Regions from separate parts of the Variovorax sp. RTB1 genome, predicted to be linked through region 1. Evidence: predicted binding sites of a transcription regulator. Region 1 holds the regulator's gene; each other region holds the start of a gene.

What was found. Region 1 encodes sigma-54, which starts transcription at its own class of promoters, with help from an activator protein. Its sites were predicted from a motif close to TGGCANGNAANCTGCTTT; they were not measured.
Region 2: QN397_RS14605 (CmpA/NrtA family ABC transporter substrate-binding protein) is a predicted target of sigma-54. The motif match lies at 1,658-1,675, and genes of this name have one in related genera.
Region 3: QN397_RS00375 (isopenicillin N synthase family dioxygenase) is a predicted target of sigma-54. The motif match lies at 6,846-6,863, and genes of this name have one in related genera.

What each region holds. Positions count from the first base shown of each region.
Region 1 covers NZ_JASJXG010000045.1:11,375-21,157, reverse strand. The annotation lists gene QN397_RS21410 (fused MFS/spermidine synthase) at 1-934, shown strand, start outside; gene QN397_RS21405 (hypothetical protein) at 1,002-1,277, opposite strand; gene argS (arginine--tRNA ligase) at 1,405-3,090, shown strand; gene QN397_RS21395 (SPOR domain-containing protein) at 3,105-3,854, shown strand; gene QN397_RS21390 (thiol:disulfide interchange protein DsbA/DsbL) at 4,018-4,659, shown strand; gene lptA (lipopolysaccharide transport periplasmic protein LptA) at 4,760-5,506, shown strand; gene lptB (LPS export ABC transporter ATP-binding protein) at 5,506-6,285, shown strand; gene QN397_RS21375 (RNA polymerase factor sigma-54) at 6,419-8,032, shown strand; gene QN397_RS21370 (hybrid sensor histidine kinase/response regulator) at 8,042-9,783, opposite strand, start outside.
Region 2 covers NZ_JASJXG010000021.1:35,455-45,237, reverse strand. The annotation lists gene ntrB (nitrate ABC transporter permease) at 1-190, opposite strand, end outside; gene QN397_RS14605 (CmpA/NrtA family ABC transporter substrate-binding protein) at 201-1,445, opposite strand; gene QN397_RS14600 (nitrate- and nitrite sensing domain-containing protein) at 1,795-3,081, opposite strand; gene tsaD (tRNA (adenosine(37)-N6)-threonylcarbamoyltransferase complex transferase subunit TsaD) at 3,157-4,191, shown strand; gene QN397_RS14590 (alpha/beta hydrolase) at 4,154-4,915, opposite strand; gene QN397_RS14585 (branched-chain amino acid ABC transporter substrate-binding protein) at 5,364-6,662, shown strand; gene QN397_RS14580 (pyridoxal phosphate-dependent aminotransferase) at 6,659-7,879, shown strand; gene rpsO (30S ribosomal protein S15) at 8,149-8,415, shown strand; gene pnp (polyribonucleotide nucleotidyltransferase) at 8,623-9,783, shown strand, end outside.
Region 3 covers NZ_JASJXG010000001.1:72,906-82,688, forward strand. The annotation lists partial or broken gene QN397_RS26725 (RcnB family protein) at 1-186, shown strand, start outside; gene QN397_RS00345 (hypothetical protein) at 232-486, opposite strand; gene QN397_RS00350 (ABC transporter permease) at 632-1,582, opposite strand; gene QN397_RS00355 (ABC transporter permease) at 1,579-2,691, opposite strand; gene QN397_RS00360 (ABC transporter ATP-binding protein) at 2,684-4,216, opposite strand; gene QN397_RS00365 (BMP family ABC transporter substrate-binding protein) at 4,236-5,324, opposite strand; gene QN397_RS00370 (VOC family protein) at 5,394-5,780, opposite strand; gene QN397_RS00375 (isopenicillin N synthase family dioxygenase) at 5,794-6,795, opposite strand; gene rutR (HTH-type transcriptional regulator RutR) at 6,946-7,713, shown strand; gene QN397_RS00385 (flavin reductase) at 7,755-8,216, opposite strand; gene QN397_RS00390 (malonic semialdehyde reductase) at 8,320-8,910, opposite strand; gene rutD (pyrimidine utilization protein D) at 8,907-9,752, opposite strand.

The sequences.
Region 1 (9,783 bases):
CATCGGGCTGGTGCTGACCGCGCTGCTCGGCGCGGTGCTGGCGGGCCGCGGGTCGGGCCAGCGCCGGTGGCTGGGCGGCGCTGGCGTCGCACTCGCCGCCTGCTGTGCATGGTTTCTATCGGTGCAGATTCGCGACGACACGACCGATGCGCGCGGCCTGCTGCGCAACTTCTACGGCACGCTGATCACGCTCGATACGCGCCGGGACGATCCGAACTACAACGTGCGGCAGATGTACCACGGCTCGGTCAAACACGGCGAGCAGTTCCTGGCCGCAGCGCGCCGACGTGAGCCGACCACGTACTACGGCGAATCGGCGGGCATCGGCCGCGCCATCGCGTCGGCGCCCGATGCGCCGCGCCGGGTCGGCCTCATCGGCCTGGGTGCCGGCACGCTCGCAACCTACGGGCGCACTGGCGACGCCTATCGCGTGTATGAAATCAACCCGCAGGTGTTCGAGCTGGCCGATGGCGAATTCAGCTTTCTGAAAGACAGCCCGGCGCGCATCGAGCGTGTGCTTGGCGATGCGCGGCTGGCGCTGGAGGGCGAGGCGCCGCAGAACTTCGATGTGCTCGCAGTGGACGCGTTCTCCGGCGATTCGGTGCCGATCCACCTGATCACCGTAGAGGCGATGGCGGTGTACGAGCGGCATCTGAAGCCCGACGGCGTCGTCGCCTTCCACGTGACCAATCGCTTCCTGGATCTGGCGCCGGTGGTGGCGCGCATCGCCGAGTCGCGTGGGCTGCACGCGGTGCTGGTGCATGACGAGCCGGAGAACGGTGCGCTGCGCAACACCGACTGGGTTCTTGTCGCTCGCGACGCGAAAACGCTGGCGCGTCCGGCGATCGGCCGTGCCGGCGCGGCGATCACGCTGAAGCCCGGCGTGAAACCCTGGAGCGACGACTTCAACAACCTGCTCGGTGTGTTGAAGTAAGCAGTCGCAAAAAAGCCCGCGTGCAGCGGGCTCTTGAGTGCGACGCTGAGGTCGCCTCAGCGCCGTCTCAGCCTTTGGCGTCGGCTTCGCACTTCTTCATGAAGCTGGTCTTGGCGGCACCGGCCAGCGCCTTGCCGTTCTTGTCCATGGCCTTCGTCGCGCATGCGGGCGCTGCCGAGGACATGGTGTCCTTCTCGCACTTCTTCACGAAGCTGGTCTTGGCGGCGCCGGCGAGGGGCTTGCCGTTCTTGTCCATGGCCTTCGTTTCGCAGGCGCTCTGGGCGTGGGCTGCACCGAAAGAGAGACACGCGCCGAGGGCGATCAGGGAAAGGAGCTTTTTCATGGTGTGGATGTCCTGGAGGTTGAGTGACGACAGCAGCCCCGACCGGGGCCAATGATGCTAACGGGGCAAGGTGCCTGCAGGATGACGCAAGAAAGGAGCCCGCTGTTACGCCCGGTAAAATTGGCCGATGCTATTGGTCAAACAGGAGTTGCTCGCGGCGCTCGCGAACACACTCGATACTTTCTCGCCCGGCGCTGGCGCCAAAGCCGCGTTCGAGTCGCCCAAGGTGGCGGCGCACGGCGACTTCGCCAGCACGGCCGCGATGCAACTCGCCAAGCCGCTCGGGCGCAAGCCTCGCGATCTGGCCGAGGAGGTGAGCGCGGCGCTGCTCGCCACGCAATCCTTCCAGCAATGGGTGCAGTCGATCGAAATCGCCGGCCCGGGCTTTCTCAACATCCGCCTGAAGACCGCTGCCAAGCAGCAGATCGTGCGCGAGGTGCTCGATGCGGGCGCCACCTTCGGCCAGCGAGCCCCCACCGGCGAGAAAGTGCTGGTCGAGTTCGTCTCCGCCAACCCGACCGGTCCGCTGCACGTCGGTCATGGCCGCCAAGCCGCGCTGGGCGATGCCATCTGCAACCTGCGCGCCTCACAGGGCGATGCCGTGTTCCGCGAGTTCTATTACAACGACGCCGGCGTGCAGATCCAGACGCTCGCCAGCAGCGTGCAGATGCGCGCCAAGGGCCTGAAGCCTGGCGACGCCGACTGGCCGAGCGGTGAAAAGGCCGCCGCCTACAACGGCGAATACATTGCGGACATCGCTTACGACTTCAGGGCGAAAAAGACCGTCAAGTCGGACGACCGGGAGTTCACCGCCAGCGGCGACATCGCCGATATCGACTCGATCCGCGAGTTCGCCGTGGCCTATCTGCGGCACGAGCAAGACCTCGACCTGCAGGCGTTCCGGGTGCGCTTCGACAACTACTACCTGGAGTCGAGCCTGTACACCAGCGGCCGTGTCGAGTCGACCGTGCAAAAGCTGGTCGCCGCCGGCAAGACCTACGAAGAAGACGGCGCGCTCTGGCTGAAGTCCACCGACTACGGCGACGACAAGGACCGCGTCATGAAAAAGCGCGACGGTACGTACACGTACTTCGTGCCCGACGTGGCCTACCACTTGGCCAAATGGGAGCGCGGCTTCCACACCGTCGTGAATATCCAGGGCACCGATCACCACGGCACGATCGCACGGGTTCGCGCCGGCCTGCAGGGCGTTGGTGAAGGCATCCCGCCGAGCTACCCCGACTACGTGCTGCACACCATGGTGCGTGTCATCAAGGACGGCGAAGAGGTCAAGATCAGCAAGCGCGCCGGCAGCTATGTGACGTTGCGCGATCTGATCGAGTGGACCAGCACCGACGCCGTTCGCTTCTTCCTGCTGAGCCGCAAGCCGGATACGGAGTACACCTTCGATGTCGACCTGGCCGTGGCCAAGAACAACGACAACCCGGTGTACTACGTGCAGTACGCCCATGCGCGCATCTGCTCGGTGCTGACTTCATGGGGTGGTGACGAGGCCTCGCTGAAGACGGTCGACGTGTCACCGCTCGACAGCCCGGCGGCCCAGGCCCTGATGCTGCTGCTCGCCAAGTACCCCGACATGCTGAGCGCCGCTGCCAAGGATTTCGCGCCGCACGACGTCACTTTCTACCTGCGCGAACTGGCCGCGAGCTACCACAGCTACTACGACGCCGAGCGCATTCTGGTCGACGACGAAGCCGTCAAGAAAGCCCGTTTGGCGCTGGTCGCCGCCACTGCGCAGGTGCTGCACAATGGCCTCGCAATTCTTGGCGTCAGTGCGCCACGCAAGATGTGATTCCGAACCTCAAAATGAAATCAAGTACACGCTCAGTTCAGCGCGGCAACATCGTCATCGGGCTGATCATCGGCCTGGTGCTCGGGCTCGGCGTGGCGCTGGGCATCGCGGTCTACGTGACCAAGGTGCCGATCCCGTTCATGAGCAAGAACCAGCGCGGCGGTGCCGAGCAGGACGAAGCCGAAGCCCGCAAGAACCGCGACTGGGACCCGAACGGCCCACTCGCAGGCAAGGCCGGTGCCGTCAAGCCGCAGCCGCCTTCGGTGACCGCACCTGCGACCGTCGGCCCGCTCAATGCGCCTTCGACCGGCCCGGTTCCGGTAGTGGTCGCGCCCGGTGCGTCCACGACCCCGGCTGCGCCGCGCCCGCGCACAGCGCCGGTGCCGGCCGAAGCCAACGCACTGCCGCCGTCGAGCGATCCGTTGGGCGACTTGGCTCGCTCAAGATCCGGCAACAACCCGACCGCCGGCGGCACCATTGCCAGCGCGGCGCCTTCGACTGCTGCTGCCAACGCCAGTGGCGCAGACCCATTCCTCTACTTCGTGCAGGCCGGCGCCTTCCGCACCACCGACGACGCCGAAGCGCAGCGCGCCAAGTTGTCGCTGATGGGTGTCGAGGCCAAAGTCACCGAGCGCGAACAAGCCGGTCGCACCGTGTACCGCGTGCGCGCCGGCCCCTTCAACAAGAAGGACGATGCCGACCACTTGAAAGATCGCCTCGATGGCGGCGGCTTCGATTCCGCACTGGTGCGGGTGCAGCGCTGAGTGCGGTCCGCCGTGGAGCGTTGAGTTTTGGAACGTTGACTTTTCTTTACTCGCCGCGGCGTGACGCACTGCGTCTCTGCCGCGTTGAATCAACCGGGCGCGGAACTCCGCGCGGCACTTCTGGCTCTTTCAGCCGAACAGGAGCACCTCTTTGATGAAACACATGAACCGTCGTGACTTTTCTCTGGCCGCCACATCCCTCGGGTTGATGTCCGCCGCTTCTCTCTCGCATGCCCAGGTTCAGCCCAAGGCCGGCAAGGACTACATCGACTTGAGCCCCCGCGTCCCGGTCGATGCGCCGGCCGGCAAGGTGGAGGTCATCGAGTTCTTTTCTTACAACTGTCCGCATTGCAATGCGTTCGAGCCCGAGCTCGAAGCCTGGGTCAAAACGTTGCCGAAAGACGCCGCGTTCCGTCGCGTTCCCGTGCCGTTCGTCGGCAACGACGTCGAGCCTAAGCAGCGCCTGTATTACGCGCTCGATGCCATGGGCAAGCTCGACGAATACACGATGAAGGTCTTCAATGCGATCCACACCCAACGCCAGAACGTGAACGGCGACGCGGCCATCATTGCGTGGGCCGAAAAGAACGGCCTCGACAAAGTCAAGTTCACGGAGGCGTTCACCTCGTTCGGCGTAGTGAGCAAGGCCAAGCGGGCGACGCAAATCACCGAGCAGTACAAGGTGGCCGGTGTGCCTGCTCTTGGCGTGGCAGGGCGATTTTACGTCGACGGCGAGCTCGCCGGCAACATGACCAAGTCGCTGCAGGTCGCCAATTACCTGATCACCGAAGCGCGCAAAGGTTGAAGCTGTCACACGCGTTTTTTGAGAAGCCCGCTTCGGCGGGCTTTTTCGTCAAGGTCGTGTCAGTTGGCCGCATACAATGCGCAGCAAGTTTCGTGCCTCTATGACCCTGCGCTCAAAATCCCCCCTTCGCTCCTTTCGTTCTGCTTTCGCGATCACCTTTGGTGCATTGCTCGCCTTGGCACTCGGCACCGGCCTGCCGGCGCATGCCGAAAAGGCCGACCGACTGAAGCCGATGAACATCGAGTCGGACGCGCTGCGTTACGACGACCTGAAGCAAACCAGCGTTTTCACCGGCAAGGTGTTCGTCACCAAGGGCACGATCGTGATTCGCGGCGCCCGCATCGACGTGCGCCAGGACCCCGAGGGCTACCAATACGGCGTGGTCACGCCCGAGCCGGGCAAGCTGGCTTACTACAAGCAGAAACGCGACGCCCCGGGCGACGAGTGGACAGAGGGTGAAGCTGATCGCATCGAATACGACAGCCGCGCCGACAACGTCAAGTTCATCGGCCATGCCGTGATGCGGCGGCTGATCGGCACCAAGGTCAACGACGAAACCACCGGCCCGCTGATCGTCTACGACCAGAGCAACGACACCTTCACGGTCAACGGTTCTACCTTGCCGCCGGACGCCAGCGTCGCGGCCGGTGCTTCGGGTGGTCGCGTCAGGGCGGTGCTCACGCCGCGCGCTCCGGCGTCGGCAGCCGGTGGCGCCAAAGCGGCTCCGCCTGCGTCCGGTCCGGGCTCGGGTTCCAGTGCCGCGCCGGCCACGACGGTGCCCGCCACCCCCGCTGCAGGCTCCGGCCTGCGCCAGAGCACCACGCTCGGCGGAGAACCGCGCAAGTGATCGAAAACGCAGACACGATCGACGTCGGCAGCCGCCTCGAAGCGCGCGGCCTCAAAAAGACCTATGGCAGCCGAACGGTCGTCAAGGATGTGTCGCTCGGCGTGCAAAAGGGCGAGGTGGTCGGGCTGCTCGGCCCGAACGGCGCCGGAAAAACGACCTCGTTCTACATGATCGTCGGGCTGGTTCGCGCCGACGCGGGCGAGATCACCATCGACGGCGAGCCGATCGCGCACATGCCGATCCACAAGCGCGCGCGCATGGGTCTGAGCTACCTGCCGCAGGAGGCGTCGATTTTCCGCAAGCTCACGGTCGAAGAGAACGTGCGGGCCGTGCTCGAGCTGCAGCTAGACACCGACGAGTCCGGCAGGGCGGTCCCGATATCGAAGGCACGGATGGAAGAGCGGCTGAGCGAGCTGCTGAACGACCTGCGCGTCGAACATTTGCGCAACTCGCCGGCGTTGTCGCTGTCGGGCGGCGAGCGGCGGCGGGTCGAAATCGCCCGTGCGCTCGCCACGCAGCCGCGCTTCATCCTGCTGGATGAACCCTTCGCCGGCATCGACCCGATTGCCGTTATCGAAATCCAGCGAATCATCAGTTTTCTCAAAGAGCGCGGCATCGGCGTGCTGATCACCGACCACAACGTGCGTGAAACGCTGGGCATCTGCGATCACGCTTTCATCATCAGCGACGGGCAAGTGCTGGCACAGGGCACGCCTTCGGAGATCGTCGACAACGCCGAGGTACGACGCGTCTACCTCGGCGAACACTTCCGGATGTGAACTTGTTGCTCGCCCCCAGGTCGTCGCGCACTGCGTGTCGCTTCTTCCACCCCCTGACCGGGGGCAACACCAACAGCCCGGCAAAGCCGGTTCTGCGGTGTTTCTTGAACAGAGTGTGTCTGGCAGGCTGTCCGTGAAGCAAGGTCTTTCTCTTCGTGTCTCGCAGCATTTGGCGCTCACGCCACAGCTGCAGCAGTCGATCCGGCTTTTGCAGTTGTCCACGCTCGAGTTGAGCCAGGAAGTCGAGCAGATGCTCGACGACAACCCGTTCCTGGAGCGCACGGCCGAAGAAGCCGCACGCGAAGAGTTCGGCATCGACGTGTCCGACGCGCCAGCGCCGCGCGAAGAGCACGACAGCGACCGCCAGAGCGAGAGCGACGGCGAGTTCGCGCCCAGCGCGCTCGCGACCAGTGCCGACGGCGCCAGCACCGCGACCACCGCCAGCGAGACCGAAGCGCCGGCCGCCGAGATGTCCGACCAGGAGCCCGACTGGGGCGGCGACGGCACGGTCGAGATGACGCCGGACGATGGGGAATGGGGCGGCGAGGCGCCAGCCAGCAGCAACAACCTCGGCCCGAACGACGGCAGCGAGCGCACCGACGCCACCGAGCTCGCGCGCAGCCAGGAGTCGCTGCAATCCTTCCTGCACCGACAGGCACTGAGCCTGCGGCTGAACGAAAACGACCAGGCCGCACTGCGTTTTTTGATCGAATCGTTGAATGACGATGGCTATCTCGAAGACTCGTTGCCAGCGCTGGCATCGGGCCTCGCGGGCGATGACAACGACCAGTTCGACGGTCTCGTCCACCACTTCCAGGTGGCGCTCGGCCTGCTGCAAAGCCTGGAGCCGGTCGGCGTCGGCGCACGCGATCTCGGCGAATGCCTGGCAATCCAGCTGAAGGCGCTCGCCCATGAGAACGAGACGGCCGAAGAAAAGCAGATCCGCAAGACTGCGATCCTGATCTGCAAGCAGCCGATGGAGCTGCTCGCGCGGCGCGACTTCAAACGTCTGGCCACGCTCACACGCAGCAACGAAGAAGAAGTGCGCAGCGCGCTGCAGGCGATCGCCAAGCTGGAGCCCAAGCCGGGCCGCCGCTTCGTCGATGTCGAGCGCAACATCGTGGTGCCCGACGTGATCGTCACCCGCACCGGTCGTGGCGCAACGCTCAAGTTCCGCGTGATGCTCAACCCCGACGTGATGCCGCGTCTGCGCGTGCACGACATCTACGCCGGCGCGCTCAAGGCGCACAAGGGCGAGGGCAGCCAGGCGCTGTCGCAGCGGCTGCAGGAGGCGCGCTGGTTCATCAAGAACATCCAGCAACGCTTCGACACCATCCTGCGGGTGAGCAACGCCATCGTCGAGCGGCAGAAGAGCTTTTTCGTGCACGGAGAACTCGCCATGCGCCCGTTGGTGCTGCGTGAGATCGCCGACGAGCTGGGCTTGCACGAGTCGACCATCAGCCGCGTGACCACGGCCAAGTACATGTCGACGCCTTACGGCACGGTCGAGCTCAAGTACTTCTTCGGTTCGGCGCTCGGAACCGAAACCGGCGGCAATGCATCCAGCACGGCAGTGCGAGCGCTCATCAAGCAACTCGTGAGCGCCGAGAGCATCAAGAAGCCGCTGTCGGACAGCCAGATTTCCGACATGCTGAAAGAGCAGGGGATCGAATGTGCGCGGCGCACCGTCGCCAAGTACCGCGAAGCGCTGCGCATCGCACCGGCGAATCTGCGCAAGGCGCTGTAAGGCGTCGGTTTACCGCCGCGCCTGCAACAAAATCCCGCGCAGCTCCGCCGGCTGCACCGGCTTGCGCAACGCATGCCAGCCACGCTCGCGGGCCAGGTGCAGCGTCGCTTCATCGATATCGGCCGAGATCAGCGCGATCGTGAGCGACGGCTTTTGCAGTTGCAGGCGTCGCGCCAGGTCGATACCGTCGAGCTTGCCCGGCAAGCGGATATCGCACAGCGCGACGTCGATGGCCTGCAGGTCGGCGAGCGCCAGCGCCTCGGCCGCGCTCTCGTAGATGCGTGGCAGCGCCTGCCATTGGCGCAGCAGGGCCGCGAGGCTGTCGGCCACCACAGCGTTGTCTTCGACCACCAGCACCGCCAAGCCGGGCGCCAGCGGCATGGCGTCGAGCGCAGCGGTGCTGGTCGCCGCCGCGGTCGCGGCGCGTGCCGTGCGGTCGGGGTGCGCATCGCGAGGGGCCGATGGCAGCGTGAAGCCGAACACCGAGCCGCGTCCCGGCAGCGACCGCAGCGTGATCTGGACCCCCAGCCGCATCGCCAGGCGCCGCACGATGGCCAGCCCCAGCCCGTGCCCACGCTGTAGATTGCGCTCCACGTTCCCGACCTGCTCGAAGTCGCCGAACACCCGCTCCTGCGCTTCGCAAGCGATGCCGATGCCGCTGTCGCGCACCTCGATGCGCCAGCCGTCCGGCCGGCGCCGACAGGCCAGCAACACGCGGCCATTGGGTGCGAACTTGACAGCGTTGTCGACCAGATTGGCGACGATGCGGCGCAGCGCCACCGTGTCGGTCCACACGATGGCTTCGGCCGGGCAACGCACCCGCACCCGGCCGCTGCCTGCCTGCCGTGCGAACTCGTTCAGCAGCGGTGCGAGGGCGACCGCGGTCAACGTGAACGGGTCGGCAGCGGCCTCGATGCGACCGATTTCGAGCAGCTGGTTGGTCAAGCCTTCGAGCGCCTGCTGTGCCCGTGACAGCGCATCGACGGAGCCTTGCACCACGGCGGCGCTTTCGCCGGCGCGCAGTTGCTGCCGCAGCACTTCGGCCTGCAGGCCCATCGCCATCACCGGCTGCCGCAGGTCGTGGTTGGCGGCTGAAAAGAACCGGAGACGCTCGGCCTGCGCCTGTTCCGACGCGCGCAGGCCAGCCAGCGCCTGCACGCGCAGCGCGCTCTCGTTGTGGCGCAGGCTGATGTTTTCTTCGAGCTGGCGCGAGCGCTCCGACACCAGCTTCCACACCATCGCAAGCAGGCCGATGCCGAGGACCGCCGCCGTCACCATCACCGGCTGGCCGTAGGTGAGGCTCATCACGATCATCGGCACCAGCAGCAGCGAGATCGCCAGTTGCATCGCGGGCGTGTGATACGACACCGAGAACGCCGACGACAGCGTCATCGCCATGATGACGACGGCCAGCAGCAGTTGCACCACCGGGTCGGTCGGACTGAACAACAGTACGCCTGCCGCACCGTGCGCGGCCTCGTGTACTGCGATGCGAAAGGTGTGCAGGCGGAGCGCAGGCTGCAGGTTCTCGGGCGTCAGCGAGCTGGGCAGCACTTGCGGAAAAAAGCCGCGCCATGCGGTGCTGGCGGCGATCATGGTGATCCAGATAAGCGCGTGCGATACCGAATACTGCCAGGCGAAGAGGGCTGCAACGCCGCAGTCCAGCAGGAACTGCACGGCCAGCATCGGTCCGGTGGGCTGGGCGCTTAGGCGCAGCACTTCGCACTGCACTGCAAAGCGCACGGCCGGCG
Region 2 (9,783 bases), on a different contig from region 1:
CGAAGCCCGCGAGCGGCGGCAGCACGCGCATCCAGAACTTGCGCAGGTCGAGCGGCTTGCGCACGCCCGATGCCGAGCCACTGGGGGTCGCAGCGGGCGCACGCACCGGGCTTGTTGCGACGGCCGCATTCGCCGGCAGCGGGACTGCGGCGGAAGCGTCGAGCGGAGAGTGAAAGACGGCGCTGACCATGCTGTGCTCCTTAAGCGTGAACCTTGAAGCCGTCGGCGTAGGCCTTCGGGTTTTTGCCATCCCAGACGATGCCGTCCATCAACTTGCTGGTGCGCATCGTGTCTTTGGGCACCGGCGTCTTGCTGGCCGTGGCGGCCTGCTTGTAGAGGTCGATGCGGTTGATCTCCGTCGCGACCTTGAGGTAATCCGGGTGCTCTTTCAACAAACCCCAGCGCTTGTGCTGGGTCATGAACCACATGCCGTCCGACAGGTACGGAAAATTGACCGCGCCGTCGTTGTAGAACTTCATGTAGTTCGGGTCGTCCCAGCTCTTGCCCATGCCGTTGATGTAGCGGCCGAGGATGCGCTGGTTGATGGCGTCGACGCTGGTGTTGACGTAGCTCTTTTCGGCGATGGTTTCGGCCATCTTGTTTTTGTTCTGCAGACCGGTGTCGATCCAGCGGCCCGCTTCCAGAATCGCGGCCGTTACGGCGCGGCAGGTGTTGGGGTATTTTTTGGTGAACTCGGCGGTGGTGCCGAGCACCTTTTCCGGATGGTCTTTCCAGATGTCTTGCGTCGTGATAGCCGTGACGCCGATGCCGTCCATGATGGCGCGCTGGTTCCAGGGCTCGCCCACGCAGAAGCCATCCATGTTGCCGATGCGCATGTTGGCCACCATCTGCGGAGGCGGAACGACGATCGACTTGACGTCCTGGATCGGGCTGATGCCGTTGGCCGCTAGCCAGTAGTTGAGCCACATCGCATGGGTGCCCGTTGGAAAGGTTTGCGCGAAGACGTATTCGCGCTTTTCGCTGGCCATCATCTTGGCGAGCGACGGGCCGTCGACCGCGCCCTTGTCAGCCAGCTTCTTGCTCAGGGAGATGGCCTGTCCGTTGTTGTTGAGCGTCATCAACACGGCCATGTCCTTCTTGGGACCGGCGATGCCCAGGTGCACGCCGTAGACCAGACCGTAGAGCACGTGGGCGAAGTCCAGATCGCCATTGACCATCTTGTCGCGCACGCCGGCCCAGCTGGCTTCCTTGCTCGGCACGATCTTCACGCCGTACTTCTTGTCGATGCCGAGCACGGATGCCATCACGACGCTGGCGCAGTCGGTCAGCGGGATAAAGCCGATCTTGACTTCTTCTTTCTCTGGTTTGTCGGAGCCTTGCGCCCAGACGGCGGCACGCAGAGCCGGGTCGAGGCCGACCGCGCCGAGGGCGGCGGCTTGCAAGATCTTGCGGCGACTGAGCTTCGTTTTAAGCAGATCGGTCATTGAGGGGCGAACTCCGAAAAAATGAAAAGGATGAACAAGGTCAAAAGACAAAGACAAAAGGCAAAGCGAAAAACAAAAAAGGCGTCCTCACCGCGCATGTGCCGCTCGAAAGCGAGCGCATGCAGATAAGGACGCCTTTGTCCGTTGGGTCGGCGACACCCGCCATTGGATGTCGCCTGCCTGGAGACCGTCGTTGGTCTATGTGAGAGCTGAGTGCAAGCAGCGTGCCAGCATTGCGGCCACTGTGATTGCTACTCAATCGATAGCATTGAAGCTAGGCTGAGATTGGTTTCGGAGAAGATTTCATCCGAAAATGCAATTTCGCACTTCGTTTGTGCAATGCACCATTTCAGCTGCCGATTGGCAGGTAGTCGGCCATAGAAAGCACTGATTCGGCGACATCGACCACCCGCCGGTTCTGGTTCATAGCGGTTTGCCGAAGCATCTGGTGCGCCTCGGGCTCAGTCAGTCGACGATGCGCCATCAACAAGCCTTTGGCGCGCTCGACGAGCTTGCGTTCGTTCAGGGCGGTACGCACGGCGTCGAGTTCGTCGCTCATGGCCTGGAGGCGTTGCGCCTGCTCCTGCATCATCTCGAGAATCGAGCGTTCGAGCTGATGGCCGTACGGCGCTGCGGCGGAAGTGAGTCCGCCACCGGCTACTTGCGGGCCAGGCTCGGCGCCCGGTTCGTCGAAAAAAGCGGTGGCTGCTGTGTCAGGCTCTCCGGCCAGTTGCTCGAGCAGGACCTCGTACGACTCGGCTTCTCCGCGTGCCTGCAGCGTCTTGTCACGGCACAGGTCGCGCAAATCCGCGGCCAGCCGATCTTCGACATCCTTCATGGCGTCGATGCGCAGTGAGCAGCAGTCGAACCAGACCGCGCTGAGTTCGGGGTCGAGCGGCACGCCGGCGGGCGCGGCGCATGCGATTCGGCGCAAACGTTCAAGTTCGGCGAGTTCGGCGTCCGGTTCGCGCTCGCGCCAGAGCTGGCTCATTGCCGGCCCGGCAAAGTCGGCGAACACGTGAAAGCAGCGCTCCTGCGCGGCGATGAGCTGAAGCCACTGCTGCTGGCGCAGCGGATCGTTCTGTCCCGTCGCAAAAGCCGCGGCACCGCAGGCGCGCTCCTGGCCGGCGAACTCCTTGCCCTGCATGAAGTTGAACATCGCCGCCAACAGGCGCGAAATTTCTGGGTCGGTGGCGCCGTCGGCCGCCTCGAACACCACGGCCAGCAGGCCGGCAATCAGCTTCGCGAAGGCCGCTGTCGCTTCTGCAGCACTGGTTTCCAGCGCACCGATGCGGCGACGCAGCGTGGGAAGGGCGTCCAGCCCGGGCAGCACCCAGGCGATGCGGCTGAACAGGCGAGTGCCACTGCCCGCACGCCGGCCTTCGCTCTCGAGGAAGTCGAACCCGACCCGAACCTCGCGTTCGAAGCGTCCGCATTCACCGATCTGGGCGCTGCGTTGCGCCGCGAAGCGACGTCCTTGCGAGGCGAGCAGGACGTTGGAAAGCCCGCGCTCGCGCTGCAGCGCGTGAACCAGCCGGCCGATGGTGCTGACCAGTTCGCTGGTACGCGCCAGCTGCTCTAGCTCATCGATTTCGCATCGCCTGGCTGCGACCAGAAAGCTCAATCCTGAATTCATGTGTGGGGCAATAGGAACTGACGGGCATCCAGCAACATCCGTGCCCCGGTATGGGGACCACCCTAAACTCGCTGGATGCTTTTATTGGGAATCGAATCATCATGCGACGAAACCGGCGTGGCGCTGGTCGAATCGCAGGGCACGGCACTGCCGATGTTGCAGGCGCATGCGTTGCACAGCCAGATCGCCATGCACCAGGCCTACGGCGGCGTGGTCCCCGAACTGGCGAGTCGTGACCATATCCGGCGCGTGCTGCCGCTGACGCAGGGCGTCATGGCCGAGGCCGGGCGCTCGCTCGCAGAGATCGATGTCGTCGCCTACACCCGGGGGCCGGGGCTGGCCGGCGCGCTGCTGGTCGGCGCAGGCGTGGCCTGTGCGTTGGGTGCGGCGCTGGGCAAGCCGGTGCTCGGCGTCCATCACCTCGAGGGGCATTTGCTCTCACCGTTCCTGAGCGCCGATCCGCCCGAATTTCCTTTCGTTGCACTGCTCGTGTCGGGCGGTCACACGCAACTGATGCGGGTCGACGGAGTGGGTCGCTACCAACTGCTCGGCGAAACCATCGACGATGCGGCGGGCGAGGCGTTCGACAAGAGCGCCAAGCTGATGGGTTTGCCCTATCCCGGTGGCCCGTGGTTGGCCAAGCTGGCAGAGCAGGGCGATCCGATGGCGTTCAAGCTGCCGCGGCCACTGCTGCACAGTGGCGACCTCGATTTCTCTTTCGCGGGGCTGAAGACCGCCGTAATGACCCAAGCGAAAAAGCTGGGAGGCGAACTGGAAACGCGCAAGGCCGATCTCGCGGCGTCGACACAGGCTGCGATCGTCGAAGTGCTGCTGAAGAAATCAATGGCTGCACTGGAGCAAAGCGGACTCGACAGGCTGGTGGTGGCAGGTGGCGTAGGTGCCAACCACGCATTGCGCGAGCAGCTGAATGCGGCGTGCGCGAAGCGCGGCATGCGAGTGCACTACCCGGAGTTGCATCTGTGCACGGACAACGGCGCGATGATTGCCATGGCTGCGGCCATGCGGCTGCAGTCGGGGCTGGAAGAGGCGAGCGAGCGCTACGCCTTCGACGTCAAGCCGCGATGGCCAATGGCGTCGCTGACCACGTAGCGTGGGCCGGAACGCCGCGGGTTACAGGTCGAGCGCCGACGTCGGCACCGACGCTGGAAGGCAGCGGCAACACATCCAGCACCTTGCGCCAGAGTTGCGACCATTGCGGCCAGTCGTGTCCGCCTTCCGTCGTGAACACGCGGTCTTGCGGCAGCGCATCGGCCAGCAGCCGGTGGTTTGAAGCGAAGCGGTCCGCCAAGCCAAAGCCGAGGTAGAGCGGCGGCAGCTTTTCGGCAGATTTCGCGCTGGCATATTGCTGCAGCCAAGGCCAGAGTTGGCGGTCGACTTCCTCGTCGGGCGCGGGGCCTGTCGGGGCTTTCCAAGCGCGCAGACCACCGGCTTTATGAATCTCCGCACCCAGCGGGCGTCGGCCGAGGTATGGCGCCAGCGCCACGATGCCTTCGACGGCACCGGGGCGGGCCAGCTCATGAATCAACGCGCCGAAACCGCCGATCGAGATTCCGACCAGCCAGAGCGATTTGTATCCGGCAGCGCGTTGTGGCGCGAGCACGTCGGTATGCAGGCGCTCGATGAACGTCTGGTCGTAGTAGTACGAAACGTTGGCGTCGACCAACAAAACGTCCGCCGCCAGATTGCGTTCCTGGACAGCGCTGACAAACCCCTCACGCTCGAACGCGTCGGGTTGCAAAAAAGCTCCCGGCAAGAACACCAGGAGGGTGTCTGAAGGCGTATTGCCATTGACCAATTTCAAGTGCGTTTCCATCGTCATCCCGATAGTCGCAAACCGTTGCAAACCTGAAGGCCCGCTGAACGTGCTCGCGCCGATGTAAGAGAAAAGTCTGTAAAAACATCAACTTTCGTGATGTTCTTCGCACTAATTGTGAGTTCGGAAACAAAAAAGGTCGGAAACAAAAAGTCACTGACGCGTTTAGTGAGGGGCTAAGACCCCGAGATCACTTGATTTGAAGCTCTGTGACGTTGTTCACAGGCAACAATTTTCCGAGCTGTAAAAGCAGGGCGCAATTTTCCAGTTTGTCTTATTCGACGTTGACAGGGCGACGGGCACAGCTGAACAGGCGCACCGGGAGAAAAGCCACGGGTGGTGTGAACGGCGGGGGCAAGAAACGTGTGTCCCGTACACTGCGCGGCCTTTCAATTCAAGAGTGCCGCTTGCCACTTTATCCAGGCACCGCGCCACGCGTTTAAAGACAATGAACTCCCGCTTTATTTGGCGTCGCAAGGCCTTGAAATTCAGCACGCTGGCGCTGTGCGCGTCGACATTGCTGTCGGCTGTTTCGCTGGTTCGCGCGCAGTCTCCGGCACCGATTCGTATCGCATTGATCGAGAGCCTCAGCGGCCCGTTCGCAAACACCGGCGAAGCCGTCTCTCGCAACCTGCTGTGGGCTGTCGAACGCGTTAACGCACGCGGTGGCATCCCGCTGCCGGGCGGTGCGCGAATGCTCCAACTCGATCGCTACGACAGCAAGGGCCAGAACGAAGAAGCACTGTCGGCGTTGCGCGCGGCCATGGACAACGGCGCTCGCGTCGTGATGCAGGGCAACTCGTCTGCCACTGCGGCAGCGCTGGTCGATGCCATCGACAAGAACAACGAGCGCGATCCTTCGAAACGCGTGCTGTTCCTCAACTATTCGGCGGTCGATCCGGTGCTGACCAACGAGCGCTGCAGCTTCTGGCACTTTCGTTTCGATGCGCACGCCGACATGCGCGTTGCTGCCCTGATGGACGTGGTGAAAGACGATCAGGACGTCAAGCGTGTCTACTTGATCGGGCAGGACTACAGCTTTGGCCAGGCCGTGTTGCGCGAGAGCCGGCGACAACTGGGTGTCCAGCGCCCCGATGTGCAGATCGTCGGCGATGAACTGCACCCGATGGGCCGCGTGAAAGACTTCGCGCCCTATGCGGTGAAGATCAAGTCGAGTGGGGCACAAGCGGTGATTACAGGCAATTGGGGGAATGACCTCACCTTGCTGGTGAAGGCGGCGCGCGAGGTCGGCTACGAGGGCAAGTTCTACACGTTCTATGGCAACGCACTCGGTGCGCCGGCCGCCATCGGGGATGCGGGCGTCGGCCGCGTGCTCGCCGTTGCGGACTGGCTGCCGAATGTGCCGACGCCGGAGTCGGCAACGTTCTACCGTGCGTTTAGGCAGCGCTTTCCGAATCCGACCGATGACTATGTGCATATGCGGATGCAACTGATGATCGAAGCGCTGGCCAAGGCCGTCGAACAGGCCGGGAGCGTTGAGGCCATGCCGGTCGCGCAGAAACTGGAGCAGGCCAACGTCAGCCTTGCGGGTCGCAGCGGTCGCATGCGCGCGAGCGACCATCAGTTCCAGCAGTCGCTGGTCGTCGGCATTATGGACCGTCTGGGCGCGCCGGGCGTCCCGTTCGATGTCGAAGGCTCGGGCTACGGTTTTCGCGTCGTGAAGAACATCGACGCTGCGCGCGCCGAGTTGCCGACCACCTGCAAAATGCAGCGGCCTGAACGCTGAAATCAAGCGATCGATCACCGGCAGTCAACGAATCTCCACAGGGCAGGAATCAACACATGCGCAAAGCAATCCAGAACCTCGAAGCCTCCAAGATCCGCGAAGTCGCCAACGCCGGACTCGGCCGCGACGACGTGCTGGCCTTCTGGTTCGGCGAGAGCGACGAAGTCACGCCGGAGGTGATCCGTCAGGCGGCGATCGACTCAATCAACGGCGGTGAAACGTTTTATGCGCACAACCTCGGGTTGCCCGAATTGCGCGCGGCGGTTGCTCGCTACACCAGCGCGATGCACCCCGCGGTGGATGTGTCGCGCATCGCGATCACGTCCGGCGGCGTCAATGCGCTGATGCTGGCGGTGCAGGCACTCGTCGATGCAGGCGATGAGGTGGTCGCAGTGACGCCGGTCTGGCCGAATCTGACGGCGCAGCCTGCCATCCTCGGCGCCAACGTTGTCTGCGTGCCGCTGGTACCGGTGCAAGGCGAGTGGACGCTCGATCTCGACAAGCTTCGCACAGCCATCACATCGAAGACCAAGCTGCTGATCGTCAATGCGCCGAACAACCCGACCGGCTGGACCATGAGCCGTTCCGAGCAGCAGGCCGTTCTCGATCGTTGCCGCGAGACAGGCACATGGATCCTTGCCGACGAGGTGTACGAGCGCCTCTACTACGAACCGACGCCGAATGGCTGCGCCCCTAGTTTTCTCGACATCTCGGTGCCCGACGACCGACTCGTGGTGGCGCACAGTTTTTCCAAGAGCTTTCTCATGACCGGTTGGCGCCTTGGCTGGCTGGTGATGCCGCCCGAAATGGTGGACGGCATGGGCAAGCTGATCGAATTCAACACTTCGTGCGCCAGTGTCTTCACCCAGCGCGCCGGCGTCGCAGCCATCGAGCACGGCAACGACATCACGCCACGGGTGGTGGCGCACCTGAAGCTGTGCCGCGACACGCTGGTGCCGTTGCTGGCGGCGGTGCCCGGCGTCAACGTCGCCGCGGCCAAGGGCGGCATGTACGCGTTCTTCCAACTCGAAGGCTTTGGCGACTCCCTGCAAGTCGCCAAGCGCCTCGTCGTAGAAGCCGGCCTGGGCCTGGCGCCCGGCAACGCCTTTGCCCCCGAAGCCCAAGGCTGGCTCCGCTGGTGCTTTGCGTCCAAAGATCCCGCCCGCCTGGTTCAAGGGGTAGACCGACTAAAAACCTGGCTGGCCGCCCAAAAGTAGAGCAGGCATCGAAGCAGCCGTCTGGCGCCGGCCGCAGGCCTGGCGCCCGTTGGTGAAACACCGCGGAACTGGCTCCGCCAGGCCGCCGGTGTTGCCCCCGGTCAGGGGGTGGAAGCAATACACGGAGTGAGCGCGCCCTGGGGGCGAGCTATAATCCCACGGCTTTGCATGCCGCAAGGCGCACGGTGCGTGCAGTTCCAGCGCACACCGCAAGTCAAACATCCCGTGCAGGCTTTTGAGCCAGTCGGATCGGAACAAGGAAATACCAAATGATCGCAGCCTCCATCAAGGCCGAAGTCGTCAAAGACAACGCCCGCGCCGCCAATGACACCGGAAGTCCAGAAGTGCAAGTTGCGCTGCTGACCGCCCGTATCAACGAACTCACCCCTCACTTCAAGACGCACGCCAAAGACCACCACGGTCGTCGCGGTCTTCTGCGCATGGTGAGCCGCCGCCGCAAGCTGCTTGACTATTTGAAGTCGAAGGATGCCGCACGTTACACCGCGCTGATCGCCAAGCTGGGTCTGCGCAAATAAGCCGAGTCGCATGCAAAAACGCCTGAGTTAGCCCGCTAGCTCAGGCGTTTTTTACTTCGCGAATCGATTCAGGAGTGCCGAAACAGAGCGAAGCTGTGTCATTCCACTGAAGTTCGATCCGAGCTTCACTGGAATGGCATCGTGTTCTGAGAAGCGCTCCCTCCCGGCGGGCCCGTGTGGGTTCGTCAGCAAAAACAGGAGCAAAACATGAGCCTCTTCAACAAAGTCACCAAGTCGTTCCAATGGGGCGGCAAGAACGTCATTCTGGAAACCGGTGAGATCGCCCGCCAGGCCGGTGGCGCAGTCGTCGTCGATATCGAAGGCACCGTCATCCTGGCCACCGTGGTCGCTTCCAAGTCGGCCAAGCCCGGCCAGGACTTCTTCCCGCTGACCGTCGACTACATCGAGAAGACCTATGCCGCGGGCAAGATCCCCGGCAGCTTCTTCAAACGCGAAGCCAAGCCCAGCGAACACGAAACGCTGACCAGCCGCCTGATAGATCGTCCGATCCGTCCGCTGTTCCCTGAAGGCTTCTTGAACGAAGTGCACGTGGTGATCCACACGCTGTCGCTCAACCCCGAAGTCGATGCCGACATCGCGGCGATGATCGGCGTGAGCGCCGCACTGTCGATCTCCGGCATTCCGTTCAGTGGCCCGATCGGCGCTGCACGCGTGGGCTACATCAACGGCCAGTACGTGCTCAACCCGGGCCAGACCGCGCGCAAGGATTCGCTGATGGATCTGGTCGTCGCCGGCACCGAAGCCGCTGTGCTGATGGTCGAGTCGGAAGCCAAACAACTGTCCGAGGAAATCATGCTCGGTGGCGTTGTGTTTGGGCACGAGCAGGCCAACATCGCAATCAATGCGATTCACGAACTGGTGCGTGACGCCGGTAAGCCGATGTGGGACTGGACGGCACCCGCCGAGGACGAAGCCTTCGTCTCGAAGGTCAAGGGTCTGGCCGAAGAAAAACTACGCGCGGTCTATCAGATCCGTAGCAAGCAAGCGCGTACGCAAGCGCTGCGCGAAGCGAACGCCAGTGTCATGGCATCGCTGAAGGCGAGCGGCGAACCGTTCGATGCCGGCAAGGTCAACGACTTGTTGTTTTCTATCGAATCGAAGATCGTTCGCAGCCAGATCCTGTCGGGTGAACCCCGCATCGACGGTCGCGACACGCGCACCGTGCGCCCGATCGAAATTCGCAACTCAGTGCTGCCGCGCACGCACGGCTCGGCCTTGTTCACCCGTGGTGAGACGCAGGCGCTGGTCATCACGACGCTGGGCACCGAACGCGATGCACAGCGCATCGACGCGCTGGCCGGCGAGTACGAAGACCGCTTCCTGTTCCACTACAACATGCCTCCCTTT
Region 3 (9,783 bases), on a different contig from region 1:
TGCCGAATGGCGTCGCGGTGGCCGCGTACCGATGGAATACCGTGGCCGCATTACGTAGTCAACGACTGGCGCGGCAACCACCTTAATGCGCCTCCGCGCGGTTACCAGTGGGTCGGTGTCGGCGGTGACTTCGTGCTCGCAGCCATCGCGACCGGGCTGATCGCGCAGATCATCTCGAATCAGTAGTCGCAGCGGTGTGCGGGCAGTGGACCGTATCCACTTCGAGCTGCGCTAATCGGCGACAGCAGCCGGCGCCATCTGCGCGCAGACGTTCTTGCCGGTGATCGTCAGCCGGAGGCCGCCACCCTGCCACTCGAGCCAGTTGAGAGCGACGTAGGCTTCGATGTCGTCGACGTCGATCTGGTCGGCGTGCCGCTCACGGAGCATGGCGACAGTTGCCGGCAAAGCCAGCCTGAGACGATCGCGCCGGATGGTTTCAGCAGAAACGAAATCCTTCGGGGCAACTAGAGGGCGGCGCAGTGGCATGACGATCCATTTCGGGAGCAGTACTGTGTACCAATGTACGCTTGCCTTAGCGGCTGTCGCGGACTTATTTGGCGCTGCACTGTCCGCAGCGCGGCACTGTGCCAATGGGCCCACAGATCCTGTGATTCCATGTGTTTCGCGGTGGTCATCGTCTTTCTTCCCGCAGGTAAGGCTCGCCCAATGCACCGGGTTCGCCGTCGTTGGTCCCGCCCGTGTCACTCTTTCGTGCAACCGCGACCCAGATCATCACGGCGAGCGTAATGGCGTATGGCGTCATCGACACGAAGTACTGAGGCAGCTGCACGCCGGCCGCGGCGAGCTGCGGAATCAACGCTTCGATGCAGCCGAACAGCACCGCGCCAGCCAGCGCTTTCCATGGCGACCAGCGCGCGAAGATCACGAGGCCGACTGCGATCCAGCCGCGCCCACCGGTCATGCCGGCGATCCAGAGCTTGGTGCTCACGACAGAGATGTAGGCGCCCGCTAACCCGACCAGCGCCGCCCCAGCGAGCACTGCAGCGAAGCGCCATGCCCCGACGCTGATGCCGGCCGCATCGGCCGCCTGCGGGTTCTCGCCGACCGCGCGCATGCGCAGTCCGGCGCTGGTGCGCGTGAGGTACCAGACCACCGCGATGAAGATCGGCAGCGTGAGGTACACCACGATGTTCTGCGTGAAGAGCCGGCCCACCAGCGGCAGCTCCGACAACGGCCACAACGGCAGCGCACTGAAGCTGGTCACCGCCACATTGGTCCAGCCGAACAGCGTGCCGGCGAGACTGGTAAGCCCCTGGCAAAAGAAGACCAGCGCCAGCCCGGCGATGACCTGGTTCACGCGCAGAAGGATCGTCATGACGGCGAACAGGATCGACACCGCGCTCGCCGCCAGCATGGCGATGACGAGCGAAAGAGCGGGATGCCCGAAAGCGATCTGCGCGCCGATGCCGGCCAGCGCGCCGACCAGCATCAAGCCTTCGGCGCCGAGCGACAGCACGCCCGATCGCTCGGTGAGAATGAGCCCGAGTGCGGCCAACGCATAAGGCACTGCAAAGTCCGGCGCGTTGCCTAACCAATTGGTAGCGATCGCAAAAGCACTCATCGGACGCGCCGTATCCGGTGCCGGATGAAGAAGTCCGACGAAGCCACGCAGATCACCACGATCGCCTGGATCAGCTGCACCATCGAGAACGGGATTTGATAGAACACCTGCAGGTTGCGCCCCGCCACGAAGAGCGCTGCGACCAGCACCGCAACCACCGTCGCGGCCAACGGATTGTTGCGCGCGAGGAAGGCGATCAGGATGCCGGAGAAACCGTAGCCCGCGTAGAAGGCCTGCGTCAGCCGGCCCTCCTGTCCCGCCACCACCACGAACCCCGCGATGCCCGACAGCGCGCCCGACACGAGCACCGCCGACAGAATCATCCGGCGCACCGGCACGCCCACCGCGTCGGCCATGCGCGGGTTGGCATAGACGAAGCGCAGGTACAGCCCCGCACGGCTGATGCCGACGAACCACCACGCCAGCACGGCAACGATCAGCGCGAGGCCGATCGCCGCGGTGCTCACATTGCCGAACCATTCGGGCAACCGCTCGAAGGCGCGGAACTGCGGCGAATACGGGAACGAATCCTTCGGGTCTTTCCATGCGCCGTAGACGAGGTGCAGCAGGAAGTAGCCGGCGATGTAGTTGAGCATCAGCGTCGAGATGATTTCGTTGACGCCGAGCTTCAGCTTGAGCAGCGCGGGTGCCACTGCCCACGAGAGCCCGAGCCCGATCGCCATGAGCAGCATCAGCGGCAAGCGCAGGGTCGGCGGCCCGAGGTCGAAGAACGAGATGGCCGTCGCACCGATGGCGCCCCAGATCATCTGGCCTTCGAGCCCGAGGTTCCAGAAGCGCGCACGAAACGACATCGAGGCCGCGATGCCGACGAGGACCATCGGCGCCGCCTGGAACAGCACCGCCATCAGGCTTTGCTTGTCGAACAGCGTCTGCAGCACGAACTCGTTGAGCAGCTCGTTCGCGGGCACGCCCGCCGCGACCAATATGGCCGCGGAGATGCCCATGCCGATGGCGAGCGACACAACGAGGATCGCGGCCTGCGACAGCCATCCCATCTGCTGCCGGCTCTCCAATGCGAAGCGCCGGCTTGCGAACGGCTGCCGTGCCACGGTCGTGGCGGTCGATGCGTCCACCGCGAGCTCAGCCATGGTCGACCATTGCCTGTCCCACGGCTTGCCGATCGGCCGGCTGATCGAACTCCGCCACGATGCGCCCGCGCGTCATCACGCCGACGCGATCGGCCAGCGCCAGCACTTCGTCCAGGTCTTCACTGATGAGCAGCACCGCTGCGCCGGCATCGCGCGCGGCCAGCAGCCGCGCATGCACCTCGGCACCGGCGCGCACGTCGAGCCCGCGGCTCGGGCTGTGCGCCAGCACGACGCGCGGCGTACGGCCGAACTCGCGCGCCAGCACCAGCTTCTGCGCGTTGCCACCCGAAAGCAATGCCGCCTTCTGGTCCAGGTTGCGGACGCCCTGCACGTCGAACTGTTCCACGGCGGCCTTCGCATCGGCTTGGAGTTGCGTGGTGTCGAGCCGCCACGGCGAGCCGTAGCGCCCGCCATGCACCTGGCCGATGCCGAAGTTCTCCGCCACCGACAAGGCCCCGGCCAATGCGAGCCCATAGCGATCGGCCGGGATGGCGGCGAACTGCAACGCGCGCCGTTGCGCATTCGAGGCGGCCTTCAAGTCGCCGAAATCCTCCAGCGTGATGTCGCCATCGATCGTCGAGTCGAGTCCCATCAACGCGGCGGCGAGTTCGCTTTGACCGTTGCCGCCGACGCCGGCCAGACCGTAGATCTCGCCGGCGTGCAGCGTGAGGTCGACGCCATCGAGGGCAGGCCGCGCATCACCGACGACCTTGGCCGCAGCCGTGCGCAAGCCGCGCACGGTAAGCCGCGCCGCACCGGCCTGCGAGCGCTGCGGTCGCAGGGTCGAGTGCGCGATCGAGTCGCCGACGGTGAGCTGCACCAGCTCGGCCACCGCGGTCTGCTTCGGGTCGACGGTCTTCACCGTGCGGCCACCGCGCATCACCGTCACGCGGTCGGCATAGCGCCTCACGTCGGCCATCTTGTGCGTCACCAGCACGACGGCAGAACCGCTGCGCGCCAGCGCCTGCACCGTCGACAGCAAGCGTTCGGCTTCGCGGTCGGTCAGCACCGCGGTCGGCTCGTCGAGGATCAGGATGCGGGCGCCCGCGAGCAGCACTTTCAGGATCTCGACGCGCTGCTGTTCGGCGATCGACAGCCGCTCCGTGCATTGCCGCGGATCGATGGCGAAGCCGAGCTCGTCGGCCTTCGCGCGGATCTGCGCTTCGAGCATGCCGAGCCGCTTGCGATGACTGCCTTCACTCGATGCGAGCGGATGCCCGAGCAGGATGTTCTCGGCCACGGTGAAAGGCTTCACCAGCTTGAAGTGCTGGTGCACCATGCCGATGTGATGCCGCGCCGCATCGCGTGGGCCGTCGAGCCGCACTGCGTTGTCGTCGACCAGCAGCTGGCCCGACTCCGGCGCATAGAGGCCGGCCGCGATGTTCATCAGCGACGACTTGCCAGCGCCGTTCTCGCCGAGCAGCGCATGCACCTCGCCCCAGCGCGCGCTGAAGTCCGCGTCGATCAGCGCCTTGAAACCGTCGAACGATTTGCAGATGCCGGTGAGCTGCAGCGCGGTCGCCATGACGCTGAATGTCCTGCGCTTACTTTTGCGTAACCACGCCCTTGACGTACCAGTCCATCTTCCACAGGTCGGCATCCGACAGCGTGCCGCCCGCAGCCACGCGCTCCTTGCCGTCGCGGTCTTTCAGCGGGCCGGCGTAGATCTGCTTGCCCTTGAGGATGGCGTCGCGCTCGGCGGTGATCATCGCGGCCTTGTCCTTGGGCACGCCCGCGCCGAAGCCCGCGATGTCGGTGCCGCCGTCCTTCATCTCGATGAAGGCGCCGTATTGCGAAGGCGTCCAGTTGCCGGCCATGATCTTCTTCAGCTCGGGCGTCAGGAACTTGTCCCAGACCCAGACCGACGAGCACAGCGTGGCCTTGGGCGCGAACTGGCGCAGATCACGATGGTGGCCGGTGCCGTACACGCCGCGCTCCTGCGCGACGATCTGCGGTGTCGGCGAATCCACGTGCTGGCCGATGACGTCGGCACCCTGGTCGATCAACGCCATGGCGGCCGCGCGCTCCTTCACCGGGTCGTTCCATGCGCCGGTGTAGATCACGTTGACGGTGGCGTTCGGGTTCATCTTTTGCGCACCGAGCGCAAAGGCGTTGACGGTCCAGTTCACCACGCCGAAGGGGTTGGCCGCCACGAAACCGAGCTTGCCCGACTTGGATGCCGCGCCGGCCGCCATGCCGCACAGGTACTGGCTCTCGTAGGTGCGGCCGTAGAACGATTCGAGGTTGCTGCCGTTGGTGGTGCCCGAGCCGTTGAGGAACGCGACGTCCGGGTACTTGGCAGCCAGTTCCTTGAAGGTGTCGGAGTAGCCGAAGGCGGTGCCGATGATGATGTTCGCGCCGCGCGAAATGAAGCGCTCGGCCGCCGGCTTGATGGCCGACGCGTCTTCGGGCACGTTCTCGACGAACTGGATCTTCTTGCCGGTCGCAGCCTCGACCTTGATACGCGCCTCGTCGAAAGCCTGCGTCCAGCCGCCGTCGTTCTTCGGGCCGAAATAGATCATCGCGATCTTGGGCTCGCCCTTGAGCGTGAAGCCGTCGGCCATGGCCGGCGCGACGAGCACGGTGCAGGCGGTCAGCGCCACGAGGGCGTACGGGGCGGTTTTGCGGAACATGGTCAGGCCTTTGGTGGTGAGCGTTGAAGACATCGAGAAGAGAAGAAGGGGACAGTCGCCGAGGCCGCGTCACATCATGAAGTTGATGCGGAAGACGTTGCCTTCCGGGTCGAGCAGCACCGACTGGTACCAGTGGTAGTAAGTGACGTAAGGCGCCTTGATCAGCGTCGCGCCGGCGGTCACTGCGATCGGCACCATGCGGTCGACATCGGCCTGGCTGTCGACATCGATGTTGAGCAGGAACTTGACGCCGCGCGTGTCGGAGAACTCGGCCAGGTGCAGCAGCTCGTACGCTTCGAGCGCGTTGAAGCCGAGGCTCGATTTACCGGTGTCGAGCCCACGAAAAATCGGCGAGCGAATCGCCTCGATTTCAGGGAAGCCGAAGACGCGTTGATAGAAGCCGCTGAGCGCGAGAACGTCTTTCGCAAAGACGTTGACGTAGGAAAGATGGGCCATCGAAAGCTGCGCCTCAGGCCGCGACCTTGGTACCGCCGAAGGTCGTCTGTTTCACGAACTTCGACATCAGGTGGTCGCCTGAAGAAATGGGCGCGTACGTCGGCTTGCCGCCAGGTGCCAGACAGCTCGGCAGGCACTCGACCATCGCGTCGTAGTTGGGCTGGTGAAAGAACACCAGCGACTGGCGGCGGTTGGTGCTCGCCGCCTCGAAAGGCGGGTTGACCACGCGGTGCATGGTCGACAGCCACTGGTCGTTGGTCCACTGCATCATCAAGTCGGCGATGTTGACGACGAGGCCACCTTCGACCTGGGGCACGTCGACCCACTGGCCGGCCTTGTTGAGCACCTGCAGTCCCTTGTCGTCGGGCAGCACCACCGTCAGGCTGCCGTAGTCGCTGTGCGCACCGGCACGCAACTGGCCCGGCAACGGGGCTTCTTTCTGTGGCGGGTAACTCAGCACGCGGAACATGCTGATGTGTTCGTCGATCTTGTCGTCGAAGAAACGCTCCGGCAGCTTCAGGCCCAGCGCGAAGATGCGCATCAGCGAGCGCGAGAGTTCGCTCATCGCCTCGAAGTATTCCTCGTACGCTTCGCGGAAGCCCGGGATGTCGGGCCAGCTGTTGGGCTCGAAGTGCGGGCCGGCCGCCTTGCCGCGGTGGTACTCGTCGTCCGGCACGTTCGACGGACCGACCGAGAACGACTCCTTCAAGTCGCCGGGTGTCGCTTCTTCCAGGCTGTACGACAAACCTTCTTCGCCGACCGCGCTGTAGCCGCGCACCGCGTCTTCGCGCGGCCGGTCGACGCGGCGCTTGTCGGCCAGCGGCAACGCGAAAAACTGGCGCGACAGCTCGGACACGCGTGCGATCAATTCGGGCGAAATGCCGTGGTGCGTGATGACCAGAAAGCCGATGCTGCGCGAAGCCTCGTCGACCTTGCGTGCGACCTCGGCGCGGCCTTGTTCGGTGCCCTCGAAGTAGGGCGCGAGATCGATGATGGGTACGGTCAGCAGGGTCATGCTTCGAATCCTTTTGAAGAGCGCGAACCGGTGCGCTGCAGCGGCAGTGACATGCAACGTTTGTGCCAGTTGGACCAAATGGACAAATGCGGCAAACTGGCCCGCGTCATGCAAGCAGCACGGCATGCAGAAACAAGAAAGCAGCAGCCCATGCCGAAGACATCCGGAGGAGCGGTGAAGGCGGCCAATGCCAAGATGACCAAGACGGCCAAGGTCGTCAAGTCGACGCCCGCCACCAAGCCGTCGCAGCGCGGGCAAGCGCTGCGCACACCCGGCGTGCGCAGCGTGGCCGCGGTGAACCGCCGGCTGCGCCAGATCGAAGACAAGCGCAGCGTGATCCTTGCTGCCGCATTGGGGCTGTTCTCGCGCTTTGGCCTGCATGGCACCAGCGTCGATCAGGTGGCAGCGCGGGCCGATGTCTCCAAGAGCAATCTGCTCTATTACTTCGCCAACAAGGAAGAGCTGTACGTGAGCGTGTTGCGCGAACTGCTTGCCGTATGGCTCGAACCCTTGCGCGGTTTCAGCGCCGAGCAAGACCCGCGTGAAGCCATCGGCCACTACATCCGACGCAAGCTGGTGATCTCGCGCGATCAGCCCGACGCATCGCGGCTGTTCTGCCTCGAAATGATTCAGGGCGCACCGTTATTGCGCGACGAACTGGGGCGTGAACTGCGCGATCTGGTCGACCGCAAATCGGAGGTCATCAGGGAGTGGGTCGCGGCCGGCAAGCTGGCGCCTGTCGACCCGCATCACTTGATCTTCGCGCTGTGGGCGACCACGCAGCATTACGCCGATTTCGGCGTGCAGGTGCAAGCCATCACCGGCCGCACGCTCGACGATCCGGCGTTCTTCGAAGAGGCGGTGGAGAACGTGCAGCGCATCGTGCTGCAGGGCATCCTGTCGGCCGCGAAGAACTGAACGGACGCGAAATCGGACTCGGCCTTTTGTCCCGAGCCGGCTCAGTGGGCCGGTGGCGTCACGATGTCGTGATAGCGGCGATCGAAGTAGATGAGCCCATGCGCCGCTTCGCCCATCGCCACCGCCACGACCTCGCAGAACAGCACGTCGTGCGTGCCGACGCTGGTGCTGCTGGTGACGCGGCAGTCGAAGGACACGGAGGCGCCTTCGAGCACCGGCGAACCGGTGGCGCCTCGCTCCCACTGCGAGCCGGCAAAACGTTCGTCCATCGGCGTCTTGCCGCCAAAGACACTTGAGAGCGCTCGCTGTCCCGCGCCCAGCACGTTGACGCACAGCACGCCAATGGCCCGGAAGGCCGGGTACACCGAGGCGGTGCGATTGAGGCAGATGAGCAGGGTCGGCGGCTCGTCCGTCACGCTGCACACCGCCGATGCGGTGAACCCCGCGCGGCCTGCAGGGCCATCGGTGGTAATGATGTTCACCGCTGCGCCGAGCCGTGACATCGCATTGCGAAAGTCGCTGCGCTCGAGTGCTACCTCGCGCTCGGACGGTGCTGGCACCTCGGACAAGGGCACGGGCACGGGCATGGTCGTGCAAGGCATGACGTCAGGCCAGCACGCAGGCTTCGTCAAACGCCAGGCGCGGCAAGCGGCCGAACACCTTGCTCGCATCACCGTGGCCGAGGTTGATCAGCAGGTTGACCGACCAGCTCGTGCCTTCGAAGAACGCGGCGTCGACCACGGCCTTGTCGAAGCCCGACATCGGACCGCAGTCGAGCCCGAGCGCACGCGCTGCCAACAAAAAGTAGCCGGCCTGCATCGAGGCGTTGCGGAACGCGGTCTCGTGCGCGGCTTCGGCGCTGCCGGTGAACCAGGCGCGTGCATCGGCATGCGGAAACAGGGCAGGGAGCTTGTCGTAGAAAAGCTTGTCCCACGCACAGATCACCGTGACCGGTGCGCTTATCGTCTTGTGATGGTTGGCTTTGGACAACGCCGGCGAGAGCTTCGCCTTGCCTTCGGGCGTGCGCACGAACACGAAGCGCGCTGGCGAGCAGTTGGCCGAAGTCGGCGCCATGCGGGTCAGGTCGTAGACGCTCTTCAGCAACTCGTCGGACACCGGTGCGTCGGTCCAGCCGTTGTGGGTGCGGGCCTCGGTGAAGAGGGTGGCCAGTGTGGCGTGGTCGAGGGTCTGTGTCATTTGCGTTGTCCGCTGAAAGTCGCGTCAGGTTGGTTATGCGTTGGCTGTTCTTGCTGCTGCGTTTGTTGCGCGAGGAACTTGAGCAGCACCGGATTGAAGGCATCGGCTTCGGTCACGTTGTGCGCGTGACCGCCATGTACGACGCGCTCCATCGTCGCGTTCGGCAAGCCATCGGCCAGCCGCTGCGAGCAGGTCCACGGCACGAGTACGTCGTCGGTAGCGGTCGCGACCAGGGCCGGTACGCCGATGTCACCCAGCCGCGCATCCACATCGAATGCGCGCAACGCGCCGATGCGCGCAAGCAGGTTGGCGTCGCCCGGAAAGTTGTCGTAAGCGTGATCGACTTCGGCGGCCACGTGCTCTGCATGCGCCGCGCTCCAAGCGGCCGGGTACAAAAAGATCGGCTGCGCCTCGACATAGGCGCGTCGGCCCGAGCCGGCGAGCAAGGCGATGCGGGCGTCGAAACAACGCGCTGAATGTGGGTTCGGCCTGGACCATGCGTTGATGAGTACCAGGCTCGCGACGCGCTCCGGCGCATCGAGTGCCAACTGCAAGCCGACAAGCCCGCCGAGCGCATGACCGACGAGGTGACAGCGTGCCGTGCCGCTGGCATCCAGCACTTCGACCACGTCACGCGCCATGTCGGCGATGGCGTAGTCGTCGGGCAGCACGCCGGGGCTGCGGTTGGTGCCGCGCTGGTCGTACACCACCACGCGCCAGCCGGCGGCGACCAGGCCGGGCAACTGCGGACGCCAGAAGCCAGCCGAACCACCGAGGCCGGACGACATCAGCACGCTGGGTGCGTCCGAGTCGACGCCGTGGACTTCGAAGTGCAAAGTCATTTCAGGGGCATGGAAAATTCATGTGAGCCGG